DNA from 4 places in the Pseudoalteromonas sp. T1lg65 genome. Region 1 is predicted to be linked to each of the others. Evidence: predicted binding sites of a transcription regulator. Region 1 holds the regulator's gene; each other region holds the start of a gene.
What was found. The regulator sigma-54, encoded in region 1, starts transcription at its own class of promoters, with help from an activator protein. The targets are predictions, from matches to a motif close to GTTGGCACGNNNNTNGNNT.
Positions count from the first base shown of each region.

Region 1 (7,444 bases):
CTGCGGTTATTGCGCTCTAAGTGTGGCAGCCAAGTCTGAACAAAGGTTTGAATTTGCCAGGTAAATTTTTGCACTATGCTGTGGCTAGATAGGTAATCGATTACGGCTTGATCTAGGCCCGTAAGCGGTTTTAATTCTGGTTCCCAATGTGGATTAGGCAGAAATCTAGCGTCAAAGACATAATCAGCTTGTTTTGGAATGCCATGCTTAAAGCCGAAAGATTCAAAGGTAATAATTAATTGTTTGTCTTTTTTACCTAATATTTTTTCGCGGATGTCTTCAGCAAGCTGGTGTACGCTGATATCGGTTGTATCAATTAAAAAGTCGGCGCGATTGATGAGTGTATCAAGCAATTCTCGCTCTTTTTTTATCGCAACATCAAGAGGAAGATTATGTAATGAAAGAGGGTGCAGACGACGTGTCTCTGAAAAACGCTTAATCAACGTTTGGTCATCGCTGTCTAGATAAAACAAAGTCGGCTTCGCAAAGCCCGGCAGATATTCTAAAATATCATTAAATTCATCGCTTTCTTTAGGAATATTGCGAACGTCAATACTTACGGCGATCTTGTCGTAACTGTCAGAAACGCTTCTGACTAATGAGGGCAATAAATTGACTGGTATATTATCAACGCAGTAGTAACCTAAGTCTTCTAAGACTCTCAACGCGACAGACTTACCAGAGCCTGAGCGGCCACTGATAATAATTAACTCCATTCCTTGTTCTTGCTCAGTTACTTGACTCATTCTGGATCACCGAAAATAACTCATCATCTGTTTTTGCTTGCCTAAGTTGCTTACAAAACGCTTTGTCTTTGAGTCTATCAGCAATTGTTGCCAAGGTCTTTAGGTGATGCTGATTATCTCCATCAGGTACAATCAGAGCGACGAAAATATCCACGGGGCGCTTGTCTATGGCTTCAAACGGAATCGCTTGCTCACTCACAAGTACCATAGTGACGACATGATCGATACCGGCTAGTCTTCCATGTGGGATCGCAATACCCTTGCCTATCCCTGTGCTACCAAGCTTTTCTCTGGTCATCAGTGCATCAAGAATAGCGTGCTGACTAACCTCAGGAAGCTGAGTGTGTGCCAGCTCACTAATATATTCGAGAATACGCTTTTTGCTATTAAAAAGGACCGCAGCTTTACTACAGTCCTTATTTACAAGTGAACTCAATTTCATTTTAATGACGAGTTAATTTCTCTTTATGTTTAATTACTTGACGGTCTAGCTTATCGATTAAACTATCAATCGCCGCGTACATGTCCTGGTGTTCAGTCGAAGCAAATAGTTCTCCGCCGTTCACGTGCAAAGTAGCCTCTGCTTTTTGTACTAGTTTTTCAACGTCTAGGATCACATGGACATTGTTGATGTGGTCAAAATGCCTCTCCAGCTTCGCAAATTTGTTGGTGACATAGTCTCTAAGTGAATCTGTAATTTCTACGTGACGACCAGTTAAATTTAGTTGCATAAGCATTTTCCTTCTTTGGTTTAACGTCTTAAATCAAGCTTTTACGCTGATTTGACGGTGGAATGGCTAGGGATTCACGATACTTTGCGATCGTGCGCCTTGCTACCTTGATTCCCTGTTCAGCTAGTATGTCTGCGATTTTACTATCGCTCAAAGGTTTAGCTGTGTTCTCCGCAGCTACCAGCTTTTTGATCAGTGCTCTAATTGCTGTTGATGAGCACTCACCTCCGTTTTCTGTACTTACATGGCTTGAGAAGAAATACTTCAGCTCAAAAATGCCGCGAGGTGTATGCATATATTTTTGAGTTGTAACCCGGGAAATTGTTGATTCATGCATATCAACCATCTCCGCGACATCGTTAAGCACCATAGGACGCATTGCCTCAGGTCCATGTTCAAAGAATGCCTGTTGTTGTTGCACAATGCAATTAGTTACTTTCAATAAAGTGTCATTTCTACTTTCAAGACTTTTAATGAACCACTTTGCTTCTTGCAAGTGTGAACGGATGAACTGACTATCAGAACTGGAGCGTGCGGTTCTAGACATTGCAGCGTAGTGATCATTCACTCTAATTTTAGGCATTGCGTCGGGATTCAGCTCTACCACCCAACGACCTTTCACTTTTTTTACTGACACGTCAGGTATCACGTATTCAGGTTCTTCATGAAGAATACTGGCCGCAGGTTTGGGATTGAGGCTATGAATAAGCGTCATTACCTCTTTTAGTTCATCTTCTTTGAGGCGAGTTTTCTTCATTAACGTTCGATAGTCACGGCTGGCTAGCAAATCTATATGGTCGGTTAGCACCATTTGTGTTTCTTTTAGCCAAGGCGTTTCTGGCGCAAACTGACGTAACTGAATACAAAGACATTCTTGAAGGCTTCTTGCTGCAATACCGACGGGGTCAAAAAGTTGGATACGTTTTAATACGGCTTCAATTTCATCTAACTCAATCGTTTCCTCGCTTTCATCGCCATTTAAGCTTTCTAAAATCTCTTCGCAAGATAGAGTCAGAATTCCTGATGTATCGACGGCCTCAATAATAGCAGTAGCAATGGCATGATCGGTTGGACTAAAAGGGGTGAGTTGTAGTTGCCACATTAGATAGTCGTGTAATGACTCAGATGTTTCGCCTTGATAAACATTGTCGTCATCAGGTAAAGGACCTGAGCTACTACTAGGAGCGGCGCTCATGTATTCATCCCAAGTGACATCCATGGCGAGTTCTTCACTAACTGTATCTTTGCTCAGGGCAGTATCCGAGTCTAACTCATAATCACTGACTTGACTCTCATCACTGGATTCTGAATTGTTTTGATCCGTGTTTTTATCTTGGTCAGATATTTCCACGCCATCAGAATCTTGAGATTCAGACTCGTCCACCTCTAACAATGGATTGCTATCTAGTGCTTCTTGTATTTCTTGTTGTAGATCCAATGTGCTCAATTGCAGCAAGCGGATGGCTTGTTGCAGCTGAGGTGTCATGGTCAGTTGCTGCCCCATACGCAGCTGTAATGATTGTCTCATGTATCTCTAACAATCCTTTTTCACAGTTGTTATTACTACCAATCTAACTATAGCTTGAATTGCTCACCTAGGTAGACATCTCTTACTGTTTGATCTGCCAAAACATGCTCAGGGGTGCCTGATGCTATTAGCTCACCATGAGAAACAATGTAGGCGGTTTCACAGACATCTAAGGTTTCCCTGACATTATGATCTGTAATTAAAACCCCAATACCTCGATCTCTTAGGTGCTTTATTATTGTCTTTATATCTAACACTGAAATCGGGTCAACACCAGCAAAAGGTTCATCTAAAAGGATAAATTTTGGGTTTGCGGCTAAAGCTCGAGCAATTTCTACCCTTCTTCGTTCTCCACCTGAAAGCGCCATACCCAATGAGTCACGAATATGCTGAATGTTAAACTCATCTAGAAGTTCGTTAAGCTCAATCTCACGCTCTGTTTTATTGAGATCTTTGCGAGTTTCTAATATCGCCATAAGGTTCTGATACACAGTGAGTTTTCTAAATATGGAAGACTCTTGTGGTAAATAGCCAATACCTAAGCGGGCACGGCTATGCATGGGCAACAAGGTGATATCTTGGTCATCGATTTGAATAACGCCTTTGTCGCTCGGTACTAAACCAACAATCATATAAAAAGTAGTGGTTTTCCCCGCTCCGTTTGGACCAAGTAAACCGACTATGCTACCAGCTTTAACATTGAGAGCTACGTTCTTGACAACTTGTCTGCCTTTGTAGCTTTTTGCTAGGCCTTGTGCAATTAATTCACTCATTAATTGTTACCTTGCTCTTTTAACCCTTTATTAGATTGATCTTTGTCATCTTTGACCGGCACTAAAATGGTACGCACTCTGGAGTCTTTTTGATCTGAGCGGTCTGCACTGATCAGCTGCTTATCGATGTCATAGGTGATGCTGTCAGCATTCATTTTCTGTCCGGCTTGTTTAATCTCCGCATTACCTGAGATAACTAAGGTCATGGTGGCAACGTCATAGCGTATTTCGTTGGCTTTTGCTTCCAGCATAGTGCCATCGGCTTGCTGTTCAGTAAAAATGGCAGGGGAACCTTTGGCAATAAGCAATTGCTTATTATCACCAAGCTCCTTTCGACGGTGTGCTTCTAATTTATCGGCGGTAATGCGACGAAGACCATGAATGACCGTTACGTTTTTCTCAAAGATGGCAATGTCGCTTTGTAATTGGGCTTGCTGCCGATCTGAGTCAATAATAACTTGCGAATCTTCTACTGATGAAGCAACGGTAGCCCATACACTGAGGCTAAAAAGGGTTAAGGTAGTAAAGAGTTTACTGATCATAATAGATAGTCTTTGTATGATTGATAAGTTCAATGACCTCATTGTGTAGGTCAGCGGTTAATCCCTTACCTGTAATTTTGAGGCTTGGGCCAATTATTTCTACTGGCTGTTGGGAGTTCATCAGTTTTTGTTTTATGTCTACTCTTACGTTGTCAGCAAAAACATCACTGATCATCGCTCCCTCGGTTAAGTTTTTAGCTAGGACATTGCCTTCAAGTACCAGCATATTGTTATCGTATAACGTGGCTTCTGCTGCGCTGAGCTCCCAATTTTGCTCACCATTGTATAAAGTGAACACAGGCTGGGTAAAGTGACTAAAACCTAGCTCTTGAAAAACTTCCATTTTATTAGCTTTAACTTGGTAATTTAACTGGCCATTTTCACTGTAGGCAAGTTGCTGAAGTTGTGTTGCTATATAGTCTGGTTTAGCTAAGTGTTCTTCTTGCTTTACACTATCGTCTTTTTTTTCAGTCAATATCGGGTGCCAAAGCCACGCCATGATACCAGCAAAAAGGATCAGTAAAACAACACGCAGTACAGTCATGTACTTGCCCCTGCACTGGTTAACGGTTTGTTCTGGCAAAGCATGAGCAAGTCCGTTAGTTCCCTGACAGCTCCGTATCCCCCAGGTATCAACGTTGTATAATGAGCTAGCCTTTTTACGAGTGGGTGAGCATCATTTACTGCAACAGCAAAACCAACCTTTTCCATTACAGGCAAATCCGGGCCATCATCACCGATATAGGCGATTTCGTTATCCTGTAAGTTAAGCGTGGTTTTAAGTTCATCATATGCATGAAGCTTGTTTTCTTGTCCTTGATAAATATAAGGTACATTTAAACTAGTCATTCTCTGCTGAACAATGTGTGAATGTCGTCCTGTAATTACGGCGACTTGTATCCCTGATGCAATCAGTGCTTTAACGCCAAAGCCATCTTTTGTATTGAAGGCCTTTAGTTCTTCGCCTTGATTCCCAAGATAGATTCTGCCATCAGAAAATACCCCATCGATGTCACAAATCAGTAGCTTAATATTGGCCGCTCTTTGCGTGGTCTCTTCGCTGATGGGTTGATAGAGATCGGCAAACTTCATTTAAAGTACTCCTGCACGTAACAAATCTTGAGTATTCAAAGCGCCAACTGGTTGATAATTTTGGTCGACAACAATCAGTCCATTGATCCGTTTAGTTTCCATAATATTTAATACTTCCGCCGCTAGCATATCCGCCTTGGCCGTGGTGCAATTCGCGGTCATGACAGAGGTGATTGGGGTAGTGTGTATATCTACCTTTTGTTCAATAATGCGTCGCAGGTCGCCATCTGTAAATAACCCTTTTAATTTACCATCTTTGTCGATAACGGCGGTCATCCCCAGCCCTTTGCTAGAAACCTCGAATAACGCTTCTTTGACAGTACAAGAATCTAAAACTTTTGGCACACTGTCGCCAGTGTGCATAATGTCGCTTAAGGTTAATAGCAAGCGCTTACCTAAGCTGCCTCCTGGGTGAGAAAGCGCGAAGTCGTTGGCAGTAAAGCCACGAGCTTCCAGCAGAGCTACCGCGAGAGCATCTCCCATCACTAAAGTAGCCGTTGTGCTAGCGGTTGGCGCTAGTCCTAATGGACAAGCTTCTTTCGAGACCTTAACGCAAAGGTGGACCGTCGCATTTTTCGCCATATTTGAGTTAGGATTGCCTGTCATCGCTATCATGGCGGCTCCAATTCGTTTTATCACAGGCACAATTGCGAGTACTTCTTGTGTTTCTCCTGAATTAGAAATCAGCAGTACAATATCTTCTTTAGTGATCATGCCTAAATCGCCATGACTTGCTTCACCTGGATGTACAAAAAATGCTGGAGTACCTGTACTTGCTAACGTAGCCGCAATCTTATTGCCAACATGACCAGATTTGCCCATGCCAATTACTATGATGCGACCTGCGCAGGAAAACATCAGTTGACAGGCTTTGGCAAAATTTTTATCAACGAATTTTTGGACCTCAGCAACCGCTTCAAGTTCAGTACTAAAGACCTGCTTTCCCGAGGTAATAAACTGATTTTCTGTCATTGTAGTGGTCCACTAAATTATGTAATACATGTAGGCTAAGAAACCCAAAGTCAGTAAGCCGCCTTCAAAACGGTTAATGCGACGTTTACCGGTGAAACTTAAACTCATGACTATCAGTAAAGCCGTTGCGCCAAGCATCACGTAGATATCTCGCGATGATACGGCATGATCTATATTTGATGGGTTTACAATACCTGCGATAGATAAGACGGCTAATATATTGAATATATTGGAACCAATAATATTACCCAGTGCCAGATCGTCCTCTTTTTTAAGAACCCCAACAACACACGCTGCGAGCTCAGGTAGGCTGGTTCCCACAGCAATAATAGTAAGACCAATGAGTAAGTCACTCATGCCAAAATATTTAGCAATATCAACCGCTGCGCCGACTAGATAATCGGCACTAATCGGAAGTAATAACATACCAATCACTAACCAAAAAATAGCTTTACTATTAGCCACATTATTGGGAACTTCTTCACAGGCTTCACTTACTAACGGATCATCTGTGTTTCCACCACCATTCTTCGTAATGATAATAAGGCCAACAAGAAACACGATAAAGCCGACAAGAAGTGCGCTCCCTTCTACAAAACTGAAATAGTCATCACTGATAATGTACCAAGCTGCCAAAGACACAATAACAAGCAGTGGCATCTCGCGTCTCAATATGCCTGAGCCGATCGAAAGAGGGCGTAAAAGAGCTGTTATTCCGAGTACTAAAAGAATGTTGGCAATGTTGGAGCCGATTGCATTTCCTACTGCGGTGTCTGTTTTATCAGCAAGAGCTGCTTGTGCTGCAACCATCATTTCTGGTGCAGATGACCCCATTGCCACAATCGTGAGCCCTACAATTAATGTCGGCACACCAAAGTTTCGTGCCAATGCTGCTGCACCAAATACAAATCTGTCTGCACTCCATACCAGTGCTACAAAGCCGAGAATTAGAACAACAAATGATAAAACCATGAACCTCTAGCCGAAATGGATCAAATTTTCGGTAGATACTACCAAAAGCGTCATCGAAAGTATAAGTAAACTCTCACTTCGAGATAAT
Region 1 is NZ_CP196837.1:376,670-384,113, forward strand. Features, by position in the region: gene rapZ (RNase adapter RapZ) at 1-716, opposite strand, end outside; gene ptsN (PTS IIA-like nitrogen regulatory protein PtsN) at 730-1,188, opposite strand; gene hpf (ribosome hibernation promoting factor) at 1,190-1,477, opposite strand; gene ACSLBF_RS01700 (RNA polymerase factor sigma-54) at 1,506-3,005, opposite strand; gene lptB (LPS export ABC transporter ATP-binding protein) at 3,053-3,778, opposite strand; gene lptA (lipopolysaccharide transport periplasmic protein LptA) at 3,778-4,320, opposite strand; gene lptC (LPS export ABC transporter periplasmic protein LptC) at 4,310-4,864, opposite strand; gene kdsC (3-deoxy-manno-octulosonate-8-phosphatase KdsC) at 4,861-5,412, opposite strand; gene ACSLBF_RS01725 (KpsF/GutQ family sugar-phosphate isomerase) at 5,413-6,384, opposite strand; gene ACSLBF_RS01730 (calcium/sodium antiporter) at 6,397-7,356, opposite strand.

Region 2 (7,444 bases), 1.2 Mb from region 1:
AAAAGTGCACCATTTACGGAAATTTCTAAATCTTGTGATATAACATACATTGATGAACAAGATGAAAATGATATACTACGCGCTTGGACCGAAACCACTGAATCAGGCATGCTGACAGTGGGTGAAAGTATCGAGTTTTTGGAAACCGGCGGCGTAGCCTCGCTAGTCCAAGAAGGAAGTAAAATCCGGCTATATATAAATAAACAAGCGCTTAAAAATCAGTATTTTGTTGTTCGTTCACGGTTGTTATCCGTTTCTAAGTTTCACCCTAACTGATTTTACTTGTTAACATTTGGATATACTCCTATAATCGTAAATATACAGGGTTATTTATATTCTCTGTTTAAATTGTAAATTATATATTCCCAAAAGGTTAATTAATAATGCAAACGCCAGTCATTCTAATTGTTGAGGATGAAGACGTAACTCGACTGAACCTCGTTAGTTTATTTGAAGCAGAAGGTTACAAAGTAATTGAAGCCATTGATGGCGATGATATGCATGACAAGTTGACATCTAATGATGACGTTAACTTAGTAATAATGGATATCAACCTTCCAGGTAAAAATGGTCTTATTTTGGCAAGAGAGCTTCGCCAAAAGAAAAACATTGGACTTATTTTCTTAACAGGCCGCGATAACGACGTGGATCGTATTTTAGGCCTAGAAATTGGTGCTGACGACTATATTACCAAACCATTTAACCCTCGTGAGCTGACCATTCGCGCTAGAAATTTAATCTCTCGTACTGGTGCACCAAGCGAAGAAACAGCTATTGATTCAAATGGCGTGATTACGTTTAACGGTTGGGAATTGGATGAAAACAGTCGCTGCCTGACTTCGCCAGCTGGAGAGTCTAAGAGACTTCCAAAAGGTGAATACCGCGCACTGCGTCTTATGCTTGATTCTCCTGGTAGGATCTTTAGTCGTGAGCAACTTATCAAGCACATGACGGGCAGAGAACTACGTGCTAACGACCGCACCGTTGATGTGACTATTCGTCGTATCCGCAAGCACTTTGAAACAGACAACTCAACACCAGAGCTTATCAGCACCATTCATGGTGAAGGTTACCGATTCATTGGTAAAATCGACGCTCAATAACTACTCTGGCGAACTTTCGACGAGCTTTGCAATTAATGGATGAAGGGCATTTTGCCCTTCTTCTATTTTGCTCTTCAACTGCTCTATCCATTCGATTAGCACCTCAGGCGTTTGACCATCCGCATGCTGTTCCATTTTTTTAGCTTGTAGCTGAGCCGTAGCTAACCCTACAGAGCCAGCAGCTCCTTTTACTTTGTGGGCAACAGCTGCATATTCCTCGATATCATTTTGCTCAACTGCAATTTTAAGCTCCTCACAATACCTTGGACTCAACTTTGTGAAGAGATCACAACTGCGCTGGAAAGCCTGAGCTCCCATCGAAGATACAAAATCATTAATTGTTTCTGTATCTAAATTGTCCGTCACTTCCAAATAGATACTCGGTAACTCTTCTCCAATATGCTTGTCTTTTAGCGCATCAATACCAAACAACTCTGCCAAAATTTTATCTAACTTGGTGGTGTTTATTGGTTTCGCCAGTGCGCCTTGAATATCTATCCCTGTCAATTCCTCTTCTGCACTGCGTACGTTTGCCGTCAACGCGACAATAGGAAGATGATCAAAGTGGCTTTCATTTCTTATACGGCGAGCTACTTCATCACCATTTATGTCTGGCAACTGCATATCCAACAAGATAAGGTCAAGATCGTCCTCGGTCTCAACAAAAGATAAAGCGTCTTCACCTGTTTCAGCCCATATCACCTCATGTCCACGTTGTTCGAGCAAATTCATCGCGATTTCGGCATTTAGCGGCACATCTTCAACCAGCAGAATATACAGACTTCTTCCAGCGTAACTTTGCTCTTTGGGTGCGTTACAAAGCTGTAATGGAATTTCAACATCAAAGCGACTGCCTTTTCCAGCTTCACTACTGACAGTGATCGTGCCATCCATTGCATTGACCAAAGCTTTGGTTACGGCAAGTCCAATCCCCGAGCCGATGGCATTTGTTCCCGACGAATCTGGCGCTTTATAATACATTTCGAATATACGCTGTTGCTGATCTTCTGGTATTCCCATACCGGTATCAATTACGCTAATGGACAACCAAGGTCCCGAATCTCGATTTTCTCTGGCGCATTCGAGTGTAACGCCGCCACGATGGGTGAACTTCACTGCATTATTAATAAGATTCCAAAGGATCTGGCGCAAACGAGTGGGATCTAGTAACGCGTAGACATCTAACATACCACTTCGGTTAATGGTAAAATCAAGCCCTTTCTGATCTGCTATAAGCCCGGCGAAATTGACTATATCATTAATAAAGTCAGACAGATTGATACTATCTGCCGCAATGTCTAATTGCTCTCTATCGATCTTATCTAGGTCGATGATGTCATTAAAAATGTTGCCTAAAGTTTCAGCACTAGAAAATATCGTGTTACACCAGCTCTTTTGTTGCGATGACAGCTCCGTATCAAGCAACATCCGCGTCAAACCAACGATACCATTTAACGGCGTACGCAGTTCGTGACTCAAGGTCGCGATGAACTTGCCTTTGTCTTTATATGCTGTTTCCAGTGCTTGCTCAGCTTCCTTACGGCTCGTAATATCACGACCAAAGGCTAATAAGCCTATATATTCACCTTGATCGGTAATAAATGGTAGCTTGCGCATTTCAAACCAACGGTTTTGCTCATCCACTGGATATTCTACGTCCAGCGTTAGCGGCTGTTGTGTCTGGCTCACATAACTATCGGTTTCAAGCACTTTTGGTAGATATTGAGAGGAGTATATTTGTTCGACTGATTTTCCAATGAGTTCATCACTGTTTAAACCGATCACTTTTTCAAACATCTTATTACAACCAGCAAAAACACCATTTTCGTCACGGTAATAGAACAAGTCAGGTGAAGAGTCGACAATGTTTCTTAACAACATGCTTTGCTGAGCTAGTTCTTGTTGAGTTTTTCTGCGTTCTTCAATTTCCTTGCGCAATTCCTCAATGGCTCGGTGTTTTGCATGCAACGCCATTTTCCGCTCATCTATCTCACTGTTTAAGCGGTTAATGTTGTCTTTTAAAGTTTGGTTAAGCATTTTCTCTTGCTGTGTCGCAGACTCTAAAAATACTTTGGAAGACTGTAGCTGCCTCAAAGATAAAACGGAGGTCATAATTAATGCAGGAGAAATAATGGCAGCCATAAACAGTACAGCTAATATATCGACAAGTTCAATCACGCCAACCGCGATATAATAAAACATACACGCCAAGATAGAAGAAACAAACAGCGTAAAAGCATACGCAATAATGAAAGCGCGTTTCTCTCCGTATTTTTCCACCAAATTGGATAAAATTCGAGCCCAAGAGCCAAACGAATTCTCTGTCATATTACTACTTCACCATTCAATAACAGGTTAGTGGGGCCGATCCATTCGGATGACATAGAAATACTCGAAGTGCCTGTACTGGCGTGTATTTTGAGCAAATCTACTCAGCAAGTTTTATCTATTATACAAAAGCCTAGTTAATAAGCGAATGTCACCGAAATAAGTAATTTCTGCTGTAGATAAGCGAATTTTCTAAATTATCCTAATTTAGCCGCTTTCAGCGTGATTTCCACTTACAATTGCCAGCTATATACTGGGTAAAAACGCCTTTTGATATTGAGCTAAATGTCATTATCGGGTATGAAAAATAGCGGGCTATTCATAATATGATCTTTCAAAACCCTTATCCACACCAGAGGTTAAGTATTTATTTGCCAGCAAAAGTTTCCGCTTGATCCATAAAGTAGCCACTAATTTTGTATTGCTAACTTCACAAATGCCCTATTTTTTGTCATTAAGCTTTCATTCAAGCATCCCAACTCTTCTATTTTTGCTGTATTATGCGCCACTTTTAATGCTGTAACTGTAGAGAGTGTAGATGCAAAACAATATGCCAGACATAGCGCACAATGTTAAAGCTTTACAAGCTGGTACCTTAGATTGGGTTGGTATGGGTAACATAGAGCTTCCCTTAGTCCTTGAGTCGAAAGGACAAATGCAAACTCATGTCACTGCAAAAGCCGACGCATTCGTTAATCTGCACAAAGAAGACGCCAAAGGCATTCATATGTCTAGGCTATTTTTGGCTCTCGATACACTTTCGTGTGAGAAGACTCTCACTCCACAGACAATAAAAGCGGTGTTAGATGAGTTCATAACGACTCATAGCGATTTGAGTAATAGTGCTAAAGTACATTTTCAATTTGAACTACCGTTGAGAAGAGCTTCTTTATTAAGTCAAAAAATGGGCTGGAAAGCCTACCCTGTGACGATCACAGCAATGGTCATTGACGGTATCTACACTCTAGAACTCGCGTTAGATGTAACTTATTCATCTACCTGCCCTTGCTCAGCAGCTCTATCTCGACAGTTAATTCAAAGCGCTTTTCATGAGCAATTTAAAGGCCAGACTTTAGACCATGAAGCTATCTATGCATGGCTTGGCACCACTGAGGGCGTTCCAGCAACACCACACTCACAGCGTTCTGTTGCAAATATCAAAGTGCAGTTACCTGAAAATATCACCGAGTTTGATGTTATTGGCTTGATTGACTTGCTGGAAGATGAATTAAAGACACCTGTGCAAGCCGCAGTTAAACGTGAAGATGAACAAGAATTTGCAAGACTGAATGGACAAAACCTGATGTTTTGCGAAGATGCAGCTAGAAAATTAAAAGCAAAACTTAACTCTCTGCCTTTTAAAGACTTTTATATTAAAATAAATCACTATGAATCACTTCATGCTCACGATGCAGTGGCCTATGCCGTCAAAGGGCTCCCAAGCGGATACCGTCCTTAGCACAATAGCAATTCATTCTTTGTAGGCTGCACTTTATTCGCAGCCGCCCTCCATTGACAAATTTCATGGCACATCTATTGCTTAATAATTCCGAGTGTCATTTTTTTGTTTTGGAGTCTACTTATGGAATTTGCGTTACTAGCTATTTTGGCATTGGTTATCGTTGCTTCCATCGTTGTGTCGAAATATACCGATGCAGGCGGCAATCCTTACCCGTTTAACCGAAAAGATTCGGTGTTCACGACCGTCGAAGCTTCTTTCCTACAATTGTTAGAAAGAGCTGTAGGCGACAAATTTAAGATAGTTAGCCGAGTTAAACTAATCGATGTCCTTGAATGTAAGCCTGGTATATCAAATAAAGCAAAGCGTGCTGCGCTAACCAAGGCGAAAAACAAGCAATTAGACTTCGTTCTAGTAGACAAAGAAACGTTGAACGTTGTCGCTGCTGTTGATTTAGTAAATAACTCGAATAAGAACGGTCACAAAGCGCAAAAAGACTGGTTTGTCAGTGGCGCACTTGAGTCTGCAAAAATCCCTCACATTAGAATGAAAGTAAAAACTGGATATCAAAGTTCAGAGGTAAGAGCTGCGATTCTCTTTAAGCTTGGCAAGCAACCAGATGTCCCCAAGAAAACTCGCAACCGCACCTTCAAACCAGCGGTGTTATCTCCATCTCAGGCTAAAGCCCAGTCAACACAACTGGCAGAAATCTAACTTTAAAGACGAGCAGCTGCTCGTCTTTTTTGTCACCCGCCCCATAAAAAGCTGCGGATAGATTTGTCTGCTCAGCTCAGGTTATAATTAGCCTAATACTTACTATGACTTATCCAGTTCAGGAAAAATATATGAAAGTTGGCATCATTGGCGCAATGGAACAAGAAGTTACCATTTTGCGTAATACTATGGAAAACCCACAAACCCTAACTAAAGGTGGTTTTACTTTTTACTCTGGCCAACTTGCAGGCCATGAAGTCACTCTAGTGCAATCTGGAATTGGTAAAGTTGCAGCAACCATCGCCACCACATTACTAATCGACAACTTTGCTCCAGATTGTGTCATCAATACCGGCTCAGCGGGTGGTTTCGAACCGTCGTTAAATGTGGGTGATGTGGTAATTTCAAGCGAAGTTCGCCATCACGATGTAGATGTAACCGCATTCGGTTACGAAATTGGTCAAGTTCCACAAATGCCAGCAGCGTTTGAAGCCAATACTGCTTTAGTCAAGGCTGCAGAGCAAAGTGTACATGAACTAGCTGATATCCAAACTATGATCGGCCTAATCTGTACTGGCGATTCATTTATGTGCGACCCGGTAAAAATTGATAAAGCACGCAACGATTTCCCGTCTATGCTTGCGGTTGAAATGGAAGGTGCAGCAATTGCACAGGCTTGTCATTCACTCAACACGCCGTTCGTAATTATTCGCTCGCTTTCCGACATTGCTGGCAAAGAGTCGCCACAGTCTTTTGAAGAATATTTAGAAGTGGCATCAGTTAATTCTTCGAAAATGGTTGTAGCTTTACTGAATAAGCTGACAGAGGTCCAGCTATAGTGTTGGAAACACTGCTTCAGGCCCATTTGGGCCTGTTCGTGTTTCTAGTTGCTGTTTTCGCCAGCCTTGGCTTGCGGATCTCTTCCGTATATCATCCCAACTTACTGCTTTACCTTACTTTTAAAGCCGTCGCTGAACGTGTTTACAAGCCCAAAGCCAACACGTCTTATCAAACCCTTGCTGGCACACTTGGCTTTGTTTTGCCGATCCTCACGACCATTTTGCTTACCTTTGCTTTGCTTCAATTTGCTTTTTATCCCGAATGGCTGAGCGGACTGGTATTATTTCTGTGTCTTGATGCCAGCCATGAAGACAAAGCTAAACGCATTGCCAAGCTACTGAGTAATCATCAAAAAGTAACCGCCAGAGCAGTACTAAAAAGCATGGTTGCAAGGGAGGTAGATCAGCTAAGTGAAATGGGGATAAGTAAAGCTACGCTTGATAGCACCGTATTAAATTCGATACGCCAGTTTTTTGTTGTCGCAAGCCTATACGCACTTCTTGGACCCTATATCGCTTTACTCTATAAGCTATTAATGATTTGCGACCATGCATGGCGCAAAGTGGCAAAGCCAAATAGTGCTTTTATTAAACCCATTCAGCGTACGATATGGTTTATCGAGTATTTACCTATTCGCATACTCGTCTTATTTTTTATGCTATTGCTCAATGGAAAGCAAAGCTGGCATTACATAAAACACTACGGCCGTCATTATCCACAATCCAATTCAGGCTGGATATTGAGTTTTTTTGCAGCCAATCTCAACATTCAACTTGCAGGCCCTCGATTTTACTTGGGGGAGCGTTACAATGTTATGCGAATTGGCAGCAAACAACAGCCCTGCAGCGAGGCAATTACCGATACGTTGAAACTATTAACGCAAATGCGCTGGCTATTTATAGCAACTCTTGCGCTGTTAATGGTTTGCGCAAATATTACATTTTCAATGCTAGGCTAAACACAAAAAAAGCCGGGCTGCGACCCGGCTTTTTGGTTAAAA
Region 2 is NZ_CP196837.1:3,143,752-3,151,195, forward strand. Features, by position in the region: gene ACSLBF_RS13950 (YfiR family protein) at 1-276, shown strand, start outside; gene arcA (two-component system response regulator ArcA) at 384-1,103, shown strand; gene arcB (aerobic respiration two-component sensor histidine kinase ArcB) at 1,104-3,431, opposite strand; gene folE2 (GTP cyclohydrolase FolE2) at 3,970-4,890, shown strand; gene ACSLBF_RS13970 (DUF2726 domain-containing protein) at 5,014-5,604, shown strand; gene mtnN (5'-methylthioadenosine/S-adenosylhomocysteine nucleosidase) at 5,736-6,443, shown strand; gene ACSLBF_RS13980 (cobalamin biosynthesis protein CobD/CbiB) at 6,443-7,402, shown strand.
Region 2: a site for sigma-54 is predicted at 4,955-4,973, ahead of ACSLBF_RS13970 (DUF2726 domain-containing protein). Genes of this name have one in related genera too.

Region 3 (7,444 bases), 920 kb from region 1:
ACCAAATGCCTCACCACCTGTGATGGTCGATGAATCAATAACCCCTGCTGTAACATTAGCGGTAGAAGGCGTGCCAATAACATTGCCCTTGGCATCGATAGCAGCAATCTCAACGGTAGTAGCACTGGTAAAAGTCACCTGAAAATCGGTAGCTGGTAGCTGATTTCCCTCTCCGGGAGTAATGGTAGCGGTCAGACTTCCCGTACCAGTATTGTCAGCAAATGCCAGTCCTCCAGCAGTTGGGATGTTAAAGATGTCGCCACCAAACTCGCCATCTAGATTCAGGCCCAGCCTGTTTTGTTGATTAAAGGCATCAGCTACAGCCAAGCCGATTTGGCCTAGCTGGTTTTGTGCTGGGATCAACACTTCATCTCTGAATGCCATTAAACCGCCAATCTTGCCTTTCAAGCTGCCACTGTCTAGCTCCAGTTGCACGACATTTTTATCTTTAATATCTAGCAACAACTCTTTGCGATTGGGATCAGGATCACCTTTAATTGCAAACAAATTAAAGGCACCACCTTGCATTACAAGCGCGTCGCCGGTGCCCAAAAACACCAGCTTTTCTCCGTTTTCGCCATCTAATGTTTCAATATCAACTAACTCAGCAAGGTCTTTAATCGCTTGATCTCGCTCATTTAAAACGCCGTAGTCAACATTATTAACATCAGACGCGGCTTTGCTTGCTACTTCTTTGTTTAACTGACTGATTTTCTGAACCAGGTTGTTCGCTTCTTCCGAGAAAATATCCAATTGGTCATTAACAATGGTATTTTGGTCTACCACAATCCCAGATAACCGGTTTAACTGATCGAGCGTATTTTGCGCACTCGTCATAAACAATGACCGATTGGTAGATGAAGATGGTAAATTCAGTGCTTCTTGCATACTGCTAAACATCTTGTTGATGCTTTTACTTAAGCTTGTGGATTCTTGCCCGAATAAAGAGTCAACCCGCGAAGCCTCACTCACAAATTGTTCGTAATAAGTCTTATTAGATATATCTCGGTTTAGTTGTCGCTGTGCAAACTCGTTGATAAGTCGAACAGTTTCACCACGGCCGACCATATTACCAACTGTTGTGGCATGTTCTGTTCTCTCACGAATGTAGCCTTCGGTGTTGAGATTCGAGATATTTTTACTGGTAGTTTGCAGCAGCTCAGTATTCGCTCGAACACCTGCTGCACCAATATTTAAAAGATCAAATGACATTTCATCTGACTCCCTTAGTTAACGCACCAGAAACTAGATCTGACAGTTCGATACGTTGTAAAACCGATTTAATTTTATCCGCATAATTAGGATCGGTGGCATAACCAGCCGATTGCAATTCATCAAGATATGAATGGCTGTCTTGCGCATTGGATAATGCTTGTTGATATCTCGGATTACCTTTAATGAAATCTACATAATCAGAAAAGCTGTCGGCGAGTGAATCGTATGCTCTAAAGCTTGCTTGCTTTTTAACTGGCAAGCCTTGCTCAAATTCCAACGTCACTTTTTTGGCACTGTCGCCTTGCCAGCGGTTATCTGATTTAATATTGAATAAGTTATTGCTACTGTTGCCATCTGGCTTGGCAATAATGTGTTTTCCCCAGCCGGTTTCTAAAGCGGCTTGCGCCACCATTACAGCAGGGTTTAACCCGAGCTTCTTAGCAGCGCTTTTAGCAAAATCCCATACCTGTTCAACAAATTCTTCAGGCGAAGAAAACACACTTTGTTTGTCACTACTTGATGCCACATCATTATTTATTTGTGGCTGTGGTGCTTGGCTGCTGACTTTCGATTGCTGCGGTGAGGCTCGTTCAGGCAAGCTTCCATCTGCTCTTATTACTGACGCTGGCTTATAACCTTCGGTATTAGGAGATAGCTGCTGCACGATAAGGTCTGCAAGACCCAAACTCCCTTTTTCTGAAAGATGCATAGCCAACTGTTGATCGTGCATTTCTTCAAAAAACTTCACACCGCTCGAATTAAACGGACTGTCTTTGTCTTCCAATGCTTCGTTGGCTTTACGCATGCTGGTTAAAAGCATTTGGGTAAAGATCGATTCAAACTGTTGCGCTGCTTTTCTCAACGCTTGCTTTGACGCATCTTGATCACCAGCACTGGTCAACGCCTCTTTACGAAGCGAATCTAAGTTACTTAAATCAAAGAAGCTCTGATTTTTTAGCTGATCGGTATTCATAATCTCAATGCTTTTGTCATCTGATAGTGATAACAATGCAAAATACGCGCCAATAAAAAAGCCTCGCTAAGCGAGGCTAACTGATTGATTAATAAACACTCTTTATATGACGACTAATTGACCATTGATAGCCCCAGCTTCTTTTAACGCTTCTAATATCGCCATTAAATCACCAGGTGCTGCGCCTACTTGATTGATTGCTCGAACGAGGTCATCAAGGCTCACACCCGGATCAAACACAAATGCACGCGAGTCATCTTGGTCGACATCAATAATGCTTTGCTGAGTTGCGACTGTTTCACCTTCTGCAAATGCGTTCGGTTGAGAAATGTTGACTTGCTCCGCAATCGTCACTGTTAATCCGCCATGCGTAATAGCAGCTGGCTGTAATTTGACATTTTTACCGATAACAATGGTACCGGTACGAGAGTTCACGATAATTTTTGCAGCGGTATCGGCAGGTTTAAACTCGAGATTTTCTAGCGTAGATAGATACGCTACTCGCTGAGACGGATCTCTGGGCGCAATAACTCTTACTGAGGCTGCATCCATTGGTTTTGCACTATTTGGCCCAACTAAATCATTAATCGTGTCAGCTAAGCGTTTTGCAGTGGTAAAGTCAGGGCTATTTAAATTAAATGTAATATAGTCGCCTTGTGAAAAGGGACTCTGTACTGCACGCTCAACGGTAGCGCCGTTGGCAACTCTGCCCACTGTCGGTGTATTAATCACAACTCGACTACCATCCGCCCCTTCCGCACCTAAGCCTCCAACAATCAAACTGCCTTGGGCTATCGCATAGACGTTACCATCCACACCTTTCAAAAACGTCTGCAATAAGGTACCTCCACGTAAACTTCCAGCACTACCGATAGAAGAGACGGTGACATCAATGGTTTGGCCAGGTTTAACGAACGGTGGAAGATCTGCGTGTACTGCAACGGCTGCAACATTCTTGATTTTTGGTTTTAGGTTGGCAGGCATTGAGATACCGAAGCTATTCAGCATGGCCTTGAAGCTTTGCTCGGTAAAGCGCGTTTGCTCTCCCGTACCAGGAAGACCTACAACCAAGCCGTAACCAACTAATTGGTTAGAGCGAACACCTTCAACCATACTGACATCTTTAACTCGCTCAGCATGAGCAACCTGTGTCACTCCACCTGCAACGACTAACAACATGCAACTCAGTAATTTAAAGATTTGGCTTTTCATAATGTACATCCTTAAAAAGGCATGATTGCGCTCATAAAGAAGCTGGTAAGCCAACCTGCGCTCTGCACTTCTTGCTGATCACCTTTACCTGAATATTGAATTCGCGCATTCGCGATACGATTAGATTCTATGGTGTTATCCGCTTTCACATCTTGAGGCCTGACTAAACCTTCCAAACGAATAAATTCCTCACCGGTATTTAGCGTGAGCCACTTTTCACCACGGATCACTAAGTTTCCGTTTGGTAGAACTCGAGTTACATTCACTGAGATATTACCAAATAAACTATTTGATTGATTTGACTGCGAATCGCCTTCAAATGAGCTTTCTGAGTTAGCTGACAACTGAATCGATTCCTTACCGATGTTTACCGCGTTTCCACCTAAACCTAGAATCGGTTCAAACCCTATTTCACTCTCTTTCTCTAGCGTTGAATTTGCCGCTTTACTCGCTTGCGTCGTCTCTCTTAATACAATAGTGATAATATCTCCAACTCGCAGCGCCTTCTTGTCAGCATATAAATCATTTGAAAACTGAGTATTAAAAAGCGATCCCGTCGGTACCAGTTGCGCCTGTGTTTCTTCAGGATAGATAGGTGCATAATATGGGTCATCACGCACCACACTGCTGTTTTGAGTTGTGCTGCACCCGCTGAGCGCAGCCACTGCCGCGATGGCAAAATATAATGCACGCATACTATTCTCCGATTACAGTTGCTGGTTGATATAACTCATCATTTGGTCAACTGAAGAAATGACTTTGGAGTTCATCTCATAGACTCGCTGAGTCTCTATTAGATTCACTAGTTCTTCGGTTACGTTCACGTTTGAGGTTTCTAGCGCCCCTTGAACAATTTTCCCAAGACCTTCTATGCTTGGGTTGCCTTGCACAGGCGCACCACTCACCGCTGTCTCTGTGTATAAGTTCTGACCGATTGGCTCCAGACCCGATGGATTGATGAAATCACTAATAACCAACTGACCAATAACCACATTTTCAGCCTGCCCCGCAACCCGCACCGTCACTTCACCATCTTGAGAAATAGTGATTGATTGGGCGTCATCTGGCACATTCATTTGCGGCTGGATTGGGAAACCTGCACCAGATGTCACTACACGACCTTCTTCATCAGTAGTGAACTGACCATTTCGCGTGTAGGCCGTAGTGCCGTCGGGCATTTGAATTTCAAAAAAGCCGGGGCCTTGGATCATCCAATCTAAAGAGTTTTCAGTGCTCAGCATGTTACCTTGCGAAAAGTTCTTTTGGTTGGCGACGACTTTTGCACCTGCACCTAACATTAAACCTGAGGGAAGCTCCGTATCTTGTGAAGAACGACCTCCTGGCTGATTAATATTTTGATAAAGCAAGTCTTCAAAAATAGCTCGGCTCTTTTTATATCCAACCGTACTGGCGTTTGCCAAGTTGTTAGAGATAACCGAAATATCGGTTTGTTGGGCATCAAGACCCGTTTTACTAATCCACAATGCTGGGTTCATAATCTTTACCTCACCCTTAAACTATACGTAGGAGCGAAGTGTGTCGCTCGTCAATTTCTTCAGCGGTTTTCATCAGTTTGACTTGCATTTCAAACTGCCGCTGATGATTAATCATGTCTACCATTTCATGTACTGGGTTCACGTTAGACATTTCAAGAAAACCACTCATCACTTTTGCCGTTGGTGAAATCTCACAAAACCCGCAAATACCATCAATTAACAGGTCTTCTTTAGGTCTGAACAACCCGTCATTACCTTTTGCCAATTTCGAGTTATCGGCGTCTATAATTTTTAGACGGTCAACCACTTCCAAAAAGTTTGCAGGCGCGCCTTGTGGGCGAACTTGAATGGATCCATCATCACTGAATACGACTTTTTCAACAGGAATGGGTAAGACGATAGGTCCGCCTTCGCCAATAAGTTGGCGACCATGACTGGTAACTAGCGCACCATCACTACGGATATTTAACGTTCCAACCTTGGTGTACGCTTCTTCACCGCTAGCATCCATGACACTGATCCATGATTTATCATCAACAGCAATATCTAGATCTCGACCAGTTTCAACAATGGCTCCGCCCGTCAAATTTGTACCTGGCCTTTCTTGCAAGGCAAACACCCGTGTTGGCATCCCTTCGCCAAACGCTTGCATAGAGCGAGCTTGGGCAAAGTCAGCTTTAAACCCGGTGGTATTTGCATTTGCCAAGTTATTGGCTTTTAACGCCACGCCACGCAAGCTTTGTTTAGCACCTGACATCGCGATGTAGACCATTTTATCCATGACGGTGACCCTAAAAATTAATACTTACCGTAGTTAAAGCAAAAGTAGTGCCAAGGTGAGAACAAATATTTGACGGATAGATAAGAGATAAAAAAGGCCATCACAATGGATGGCCTTTGGAGGGCATAAATTATTAACGGATCTGTAAGATATTTTGTTGTAGCGTTGAGTTAACTTCCAGTGCTCTCGAGTTCGCCTGGAAATTACGCTGCGCACTGATCAAGTCGACCAGTTCATTGGTTAGGTTAACGTTCGACTGCTCGAGTGCCGATGAGTTGATTGAACCCAAAGTACCAGTATTTGGCTCACCCGCAAGCGGCTCACCTGAAGACAAACTTTTCTTCCACTCAGTATTACCAATGGCTTGTAACCCCTGTGAATTAGGGAAACGAACCAGTGCAACTTGCCCTAGGTAAGTAGAGTCACCGTTGGTATACGAAGCAACAACTTTACCGTCTGAACCAATATCAATTCCGGCTAGTCGGCCTACCGTGGCACCGTCTTGTTCAAGTGCTTTTACTTCAAAACGACCAGATGAATATTGAGTCGGCAGTCTTTGCGTTGTATTCGCTTCATCACGCCAGTTAACAACAATGTCGTTCGGGAAAGTGGCACCGTTATTTAGTAGATTTGACATACCAATTGTCGGATCGACTGTATCTTGAGGACCAGCTAAAGTTAACGGATTAAAAGTGGTCCCCGTATTAGCGCTAAAGGTCAGTGGCGTTGCTGAGGGATCGTCTGCTGTTTGACTTGGAATACCACTGGCATCAAAACGGAAAACACTTACCGGCGTATACGGTACTGCAGGTGTTGCTGCAGGGTCGATTAATTGCGCATTATGGTTAAACGGCTGATCGTCTAATGTTGCATAAGTAGACCACTCATTATCTGAGGTTTTTCTGAAAAACAACTGTAATGTGTGAGATTCACCCAATGAGTCATAGACGGTAATTGCCGTTCTTGCATTATACGAGGCTCGTTGTGTTGGATCAAAAGCAATTGTAGGTGGTTGCGCTGTCGCGTCTAAGTTAAACGATGTGTAGATTTGCGACGTTGCACGAGGCGAACCTGAGGCATCAGGGATCTGAATTGGCGACGTCTGGCTTAAACTCAACGAGGTATTATCACCAGTAGATGGGTCCACTGGAAAGCCCTGTAAGTAGTCACCTTTGGCATTCACGATAAAGTTATCTTTATTCAACTTGAATGCTCCAGCCCGAGAGTAAGTAAAATCTTGCGACTGTAGTGAGTCAGACATCGCAAAGTAACCTTCGCCTTCAATCGCCAAGTCTAACGAGTTTTGCGTAAACTTTAACGAACCTTGGTGAAACTGCTGTGCAACCATCGTCGTTTGCACACCGTCACCATTCTTTGTTTTGCCTGAACTAAACACCGATGAAGCGTAGACATCTGCAAACTCAGCACGAGATTCTTTAAAGCCCGTTGTATTAACGTTAGCAATGTTGTTTGCTGTGACATCTAAGTCTTTTTGCGCGGCAGCTAGACCAGTTAGTGCTATATTAAAACTCATACTCTCACCTCTAAGTTCTTAAGGTTAATTCTTTAAAACTATTATGCTATTTCAGCAATATCAGTTAAGCGCACCGCGCCTTCTTTAGTGTTAATGACGATGCCGTTAGCACCATTGACATTAACGCTGTCTATATTTCTAAATGTCGCCACCGGTAAAGTTTGATATTGACCTTCAACCATACCTTCGGCTTTGATGGTGTACTCACCTGCAGGCATCATGTCACCATTTTT
Region 3 is NZ_CP196837.1:1,301,439-1,308,882, reverse strand. Features, by position in the region: gene ACSLBF_RS05555 (FlgK family flagellar hook-associated protein) at 1-1,212, opposite strand, end outside; gene flgJ (flagellar assembly peptidoglycan hydrolase FlgJ) at 1,214-2,188, opposite strand; gene ACSLBF_RS05545 (flagellar basal body P-ring protein FlgI) at 2,291-3,367, opposite strand; gene flgH (flagellar basal body L-ring protein FlgH) at 3,412-4,095, opposite strand; gene flgG (flagellar basal-body rod protein FlgG) at 4,108-4,896, opposite strand; gene ACSLBF_RS05530 (flagellar basal body rod protein FlgF) at 4,913-5,677, opposite strand; gene flgE (flagellar hook protein FlgE) at 5,811-7,211, opposite strand; gene ACSLBF_RS05520 (flagellar hook assembly protein FlgD) at 7,253-7,444, opposite strand, start outside.
Region 3: a site for sigma-54 is predicted at 2,224-2,242, ahead of flgJ (flagellar assembly peptidoglycan hydrolase FlgJ). Genes of this name have one in related genera too.

Region 4 (7,444 bases), 570 kb from region 1:
TGATCACTATCAACGTCAATAACAACGTAACCGATAGATTCATCGGTTTGCAGATATTGAGCCGCAATGTTGATGCCGTGCTGTGCAAACGCTTGGTTTATCTGAGTTAATACACCAGGACGGTTTACATGCACGTGCAGCAATCGGCTACGATTTGAAAGCTCAGGTAATGATACTTCAGGGAAGTTAACGGCTGTCACCGTCGAGCCATTATCTGAGTATTTAGTTAACTTGCCAGCCACTTCAATACCGATGTTTTCTTGCGCTTCTTGTGTTGAACCACCGACGTGAGGAGTCAGTATCACATTATCAAATTCGCGTAGCGGTGAAACGAATTCTTCGTGGTTAGATTTTGGCTCAACCGGAAAAACATCGATGGCTGCGCCCGATAACTTTTTGCCTGCTAAAGCTTCTGCTAGTGCATCGATATCAACCACAGTGCCGCGAGAAGCATTGATCAAGATAGCGCCTTGTTTCATGACTTCTATCTCAGCCATACCAATTAGGTTTTTGGTTTGAGGTGTTTCTGGCACATGTAAACTTACAACATCAGCGCGCTGTAACAGTTGGGTAAGGGTAGAAACTTGAGTCGCGTTACCTAACGTTAGCTTGTCTTCGATGTCGTAAAACTCGACATTCATACCAATGTTTTCAGCCATGATCCCAAGTTGGGTGCCGATGTGACCATAGCCAATTATACCGAGTGTTTTACCACGAGCCTCAAATGAGCCATCAGCTGATTTATCCCACTCACCACGATGCGCTTTTGCATTGCGTTCTGGAATACGGCGAAGTAATAGTAGGATTTCGCCCAAAACTAATTCGGCAACAGAGCGCGTATTGGAAAATGGTGCATTGAATACAGCGATACCACGCTGTTTGGCTGCAACTAAATCAACTTGGTTGGTGCCAATACAAAAACAGCCGATTGCAACTAGCTTATCAGCGTGTTCAAGAACTCGTTCAGTAAGATTAGTCCGTGAGCGAATGCCCACGAAATGGGCATCTCTAATGCGCTCGATAAGTTCAGGTTCAGGCAAGGACGTTTTTACATATTCGATATTGCTATAACCATTTCTTTTTAACGTTTCTACGGCGCTTTGGTGTACGCCTTCCAGCAATAGAATACGAATTTTGTCTTTAGATAACGATACCTTGCTCATCTCTTACCATCTCACTAGTTAATTTTTGGCCCTTCTGAAGTGCCAGTGATAACAATGTCCGCGCCGCGCTGGGCAAATAACCCATTGGTGACAACGCCAACTATTTGATTTATTTGTTCTTCAAGCTGTTTTGCATGAGTAATGTTTAGACCATGTACGTCTAAGATAACATTACCATTGTCAGTCACTACACCGGCTCTATAAACTGGATCACCGCCAAGTTTTAATAGCTCTCTGGCAACATAACTTCTCGCCATAGGGATCACTTCTACTGGCAATGGAAACTCACCTAACGTGTTTACATGTTTAGTATTATCTACAATACAAATGAATTTCTTAGCGACGGCGGCAACTATTTTCTCTCGTGTTAGTGCAGCACCACCACCCTTAATCATTTCATTACTGGCATTGATTTCATCTGCACCATCAACATATACAGCTAACTCAGAAACATCATTTAACTCATACACTTCGATACCCAAAGCTTTAAGCTTTTCGGTTGATGCTTCAGAGCTTGATACCGCACCTTTCACTTTATCTTTGATGCTTCCAAGTGCATCAATAAAGTGATTAACGGTTGATCCTGTGCCAACGCCAACAATGGTGTTTTCTTCGACGTAATTCAACGCGGCCCAAGCCGCTGCTTTTTTCATTTCATCTTGAGTCATAACGCTGTACTTTGTTGTTGTTTAAGTTGTAGCGATTATAACCTATCTGTCTGACAGCGGCTGCACCAAATTAGTCACACCATTGATAAAACTGAGTTGGCGTTAAAATACTCTGCAAGGGGATATCCCAAGCTTCAACAGGAAGACAACTTACCTTTTGACAATCATGAGCTAAGCCAATTAATTTGGGCTTACTCCGTTGCTGTTGATAATGCTGCGCTAACGTCCTGTCATAGTAGCCCCCACCCATCCCCAGACGGTTGCCGTTTAGGTCAAACGCTACCAATGGCATCAACAGTAAATCGAGCGATGCTAACGGGGCAACTTCAGTACAATTCAGCTTGGGTTCCAAGATAGCATAGCGATTCGATGTCATGGGTGAGTTTTTTTCATACTTCTGGAAGAGTAAATTATGCGGGTTAAAGGGATGAATTATGGGCACGAATACCGTGTGACTTTCTAGCCATAATGCTTGTATTAATTGGGATGTGTCGAGTTCCCCATCGTTATGGAGATACAGCCCTATGCGGGCATGTTTTGGGAGTGATATATGTTGAAAAAAATTAATGGAAAGAAGTTGAGAAGCCTTTTCTTGTGCTTCGCTAGTGAGTGAGTTTCTCAATTCTCTCACTAGTTTTCTAATTTTAGCTCTTTCATTATGAGATTTTTTTATGTTGCTGTCGATTTTACTCATGGTAATGCAAACCAATCGGGAAAAAACAAACTGACTCCCAGTAAAACAAACAAGATAATTAATACTGCAAGCAGGTAATACAACCAAGATTTAGACTTTGTGGGCATGGGCGCATCAAAGTCTAGCTCTTCAAAAAGTTCATCTTCTTGCCAGCTTGTCGTTTCGTCTGGCGAAGTATTGCTTTTATCTTGGCTAATTTGTTGTTCGATATCCTCTAGTCGTTCTTCGATACGGATAAGGCTGCTGGTGATATAGTCAAGGGCTTCAAAAATACGTTCTTGATCAATGACTTGAGTTGTTGAATTGTCTGCTTGATTCACAAGTTTAGCGTTAATACCCATGGTAGAAAGCAGCTTCACTTGCTTCAGCGCCTTAGTTTTATCGGTGGGAGCAAATAAAGGCCTGCCATCAAAAAACTGTTGTACTTTAGAAGGTGAGGTTTTGAGTTTAGTTGCTAATAGTTCTGCCGCCTGTTCTTTGTCTTGATTCGCAGCAATGTCAACAAAGACCACTTTGAATAGCTCATTCATAAGAAAGCTCTGCTCTATTGAGAATAGCTAGAGTATACCCAAATTTAGTTTAACTGTTGAACAATAAAAGAGAATTCTTGAGGCAAATAGCCGCGGGGGGAATATTGTTGGCTTGTGCCAACAATATTCAACGTGCTCTAGTACTTCGCTGACTGCTCTTTAGCGGGGATGGTTTGTTGAATAAATTCACGCAAATCTTGGTTAGACTGTTTCAGATCTTCATGGCGTAAATACATCATATGTCCAGAGCGATAGCCTTTAAAGCTAAGGCGCTCGCGCATTTTTCCGCTGGGATCAAGTTGCCACATATTGTATTTAGCATCAAAGTAGTTGGTTGCGCCGTCATAGTAGCCTGATTGAATCATCACATGTAGGTAGGGGTTTTGTGCCATGGCAAGGCGCAGTTGCTCGCCGACATTATTATCGCTGCGATCCCAAGGGTGAACCGACCCAAACATATTGTATTTCAAATCAGTTTTGTAGTTCAGCTCAGCACGAAAATAGTGATTGATAGCCGGAGTGAATGAATGCAACCAAGCGTCTAACTCAGGCCAATAGTCTGGGCGGCTGCCAGCATCGCGTTTATCTATTCCTAAATAGCGAGAGTCTAAGCGACCGATGGTAACACCACGGTCACGAAGTAGCTCTTTCCAAAACGCTGATGTTGGTATATCAAGGTTATTTTGTGCCACAAATTGCTTACTTAACCCGCTGTATTTCGATACTTTTTCGATCACTTGTTGTTTTTCATTACTATCAATGAAAGCGCCTTTTGCTAGTGCTGGTAGATACGTATCTATGGTGTACTGCTCAACCTCCGCCAGAACTTCCAGCAAATCTTTATTTTGTAATTCGGCTGGTAAAGCTTTGTGGTACCAAGCCGCTGCGGCGTAGTACGGTAGTCTATTTGCCACTTCAACTGGGCCTTCACGCTTTATTCCGATTTCGGTCGGAGACACTAAGATCACGCCGTTAATGTATAGCCATTGCTGGTTTTGCATTGCATGCGCTAGGCCAGAAACACGGGTTGTGCCATAGCTTTCACCAATTAGATACTTTGGTGATAACATTCGATCGTTACGCTGGATAAAGGTATTAAGCCAGTTAGATAGGTATTTTACGTCGGCATTAACGCCGAAAAATAACTCTTTTTGCTTGGCCTTACTGGGTAATTTACCTTCTTTGTCTTTTAATATTCTTGAATAGCCCGTATTTACTGGGTTCACGAATACGATGTCGGCCACATCTAATACTGAGTACGGATTATCTTTAAGGCCGTAAGGTTGTACTGGAAACCCTTCATCATCCACTTTTAAAACACGAGGACCTGTATAGGCAATGTGCATCCACACTGAAGCTGAGCCTGGGCCACCATTAAATGAAATCAGCAGCGGGCGAGTGCTAGTATCTTTTATTTTAGTGCGTTGGTAGTAGGTGTAATGCAGTGAAGCAATAGCTTCTCCTTGCTCATTCCAGACTGGTTGTGTTCCTGTCGTGGCAGTGTAATTGAACCGCTCGCCGTTAATTTCAGCTTTGTGTTCGGTAGTGACCTTGTGGTCTGCTGCAATGGTGACATTGTGTTCGGTGCTTGCGTGTACAGTTGCGATAAGCAGGCAACTAAGTAGTAGTGCTGGGATAAGCTTTTTCATTATTTCCCCATCATAAGTGAAGTTTGCATTGTGCATTACAGGACTTATCCGTCTTAAATTCAAACTGGTTGAGACAAATTAAACAAAATACTCGTTTAGCTGGCTGCGGCGGTGGGTGTTTGCACCAATAAAGGTCAGTGAAATGTTTAACGCACCTTGATGGTGCGTTTTTTAATCCATTTGCGAATTGGTTATTTTAAACGCTATGAAAAGTAAGGTTTTTTTATTTTGGCACAAAGGTTGGATTACTGCTGTAAACAGGATCAACTGTCCTAAGGGGACTCAGTATGAAAATGATAAGTGCAATAATAAAACCGTTCAAACTGGATGAAGTTAGGGAAGCGCTCGCGGACTTGGGCATTGAGGGGATGACGGTCGTTGATGTTAAGGGGTTTGGACGTCAACGTGGTCACACAGAGCTGTATCGTGGCGCTGAATATCAGGTCGATTTTATACCAAAAATCAAAATTGAGATCGCCACACTAAGCGACAACGCCGAGCGTGTTGTAGAAACAATTACTCAAGCTGCGAGTACCGGGAAAATAGGGGACGGCAAAATCTTTGTTTATGACTTAGATCAGGTTGTTCGTATTCGTACTGGCGAACTAGACGAAGAAGCAATTTAAGGGGAGCTAGACGATGGAAAATACAATCATAGAATTACAATTTTCACTCAACACATTTTACTTTTTAATTTCAGGCGTATTGGTGATGTGGATGGCAGCGGGGTTTGCCATGTTAGAGGCCGGCTTGGTTCGTTCTAAGAACACCACCGAAATCCTGACTAAAAATATTGCGCTTTACGCGATTGCTTGCACCATGTATTTGCTTATCGGCTACAACATTATGTATGTAGATAATGTTGAAGGCGGATTTGTTCCTAATTTTGGAGCTTTGATTGGTACTCAGGCAACTGATGCAGATCATGCTCTAGAATCTGACTTCTTTTTCCAAGTCGTGTTTGTTGCAACGGCGATGTCTATCGTTTCAGGCGCAGTCGCTGAGCGCATGAAACTCTGGGCATTTTTAGCATTCTGTGTGGTGCTAACAGGTCTTTTATACCCTATTGAAGGGTATTGGACTTGGGGTGGCGGCTTTTTATCAGAGCTCGGTTTTGTTGATTTTGCAGGTTCCGCTATTGTTCACGGAGCCGGCGCCGCAGCGGCGTTGGCAGGTGTACTGTTGCTAGGTGCTCGCAAGGGAAAATATGGCAAAAATGGCGAGATCTATCCTATTCCGGGCTCAAATATGCCGCTCGCGACCTTAGGTACTTTTATTTTGTGGATGGGATGGTTTGGGTTCAATGGGGGATCGCAGCTGTTTCTAGCCGACAAAGAGAACGCGGTAGCAGTAAGTCAAATTTTACTCAACACCAACGCCGCGGCGGCAACCGGTGCTGTTGCAGCCTTGCTGGTATGTAAATTTATGTGGGGTAAAGCGGATTTAACCATGATCTTAAATGGGGCGCTGGCTGGTCTGGTAACCATTACCGCAGAGCCTGCTTCACCGACGCCAATGTTAGCTTGTATTCTGGGCTCGTTAGGTGGTGCATTAGTGGTATTTAGCATTATTGCGTTGGATAAAGCCAAAATAGATGACCCTGTTGGCGCTATCTCTGTTCATGGTGTGTGTGGAGCGTTAGGGGTTATGATGGTGCCATTTTCGAATAACGATGCGACCTTTATCAATCAAGCTATAGGCTTAGTGTGCATTCTAGGTTTTGTGTTCATTACCTCTTATCTAGTTTGGGCGGTGTTAAAAGCCACTATGGGGATCCGAGTTGGTGAAGAAGAAGAGCTAAGTGGTATGGATCAACACGATTGTGGTATCGATGCTTATCCTGAGTTTGTGACTGTGCGTGGACAGTAACAGTCAACATAATCCCAATGTTTGAGGCTAAAATAAATGCGGATCGGTGAGTCCGCATTTTTATTTTCAGCAATTGTTAATTTAGGGTACCCTAGTATTCTGCCATTCATTAAAACTCACTTCTGATAGGACATGACGGAAAAAAAGCAAACCACGACAAAAAAAACCAGCGCTAAAAACAGTCGTACTAAAAATAAAGCGAAACAACCGTCTCAGTCATTTTTGCAAAGAGCCAAAACCAGAGTCCTGTCAACGTTATGGTCTATTTTTTGGAAAGGCTCGTTGGCTGCCATCTTTGCCATTTCCATTTATGTGATTTACCTCGACGCGAAGATAAGTAAGCAGTTCGAAGGCAACAAATGGGAACTGCCGGTTCAAGTTTACGCTCGCGCAATGCAGTTTTATCCCGATCAGTATCTTAGCGAAGAAGAAGTCTTGTGGGAGTTAAACCGGCTTAACTATTCGAGAGTAAATCGTGTAAATAAAACCGGTCAATATGTCGTTCAAGGTAGAACTATAAAAATCTATCGTCGAGCATTTGAGTTTTATGATGGCTTAGAGGATGAGCAAATCTTTACCCTTAACTTTTCAGGTAAAAAACTGGCTTCCATAGTCGGTAATGATGGCCGGCGTCAACAGTCTGCTCGGCTTGAGCCGGTGCAAATTGCCAGAATTGGTAATGAGTCGCGACAAGACCGTGAATTTGTTCCATTTGAGAAGTTTCCTGAAATCTTAAAACAGACCCTATTGGTGGTTGAGGACCGTAATTTTTACCAACATCACGGGGTTTCTGTTTGGTCTATTCTCAGAGCGCTGTACGCTAACATTAAAGCGGGTAGAACGGTACAAGGCGGCAGCACACTGACACAGC
Region 4 is NZ_CP196837.1:947,568-955,011, forward strand. Features, by position in the region: gene serA (phosphoglycerate dehydrogenase) at 1-1,163, opposite strand, end outside; gene rpiA (ribose-5-phosphate isomerase RpiA) at 1,178-1,831, opposite strand; gene ACSLBF_RS04025 (5-formyltetrahydrofolate cyclo-ligase) at 1,902-2,525, opposite strand; gene ACSLBF_RS04030 (hypothetical protein) at 2,522-3,055, opposite strand; gene ACSLBF_RS04035 (S10 family peptidase) at 3,193-4,704, opposite strand; gene ACSLBF_RS04040 (P-II family nitrogen regulator) at 4,992-5,330, shown strand; gene ACSLBF_RS04045 (ammonium transporter) at 5,344-6,573, shown strand; gene mrcB (penicillin-binding protein 1B) at 6,706-7,444, shown strand, end outside.
Region 4: a site for sigma-54 is predicted at 4,932-4,950, ahead of ACSLBF_RS04040 (P-II family nitrogen regulator). Genes of this name have one in related genera too.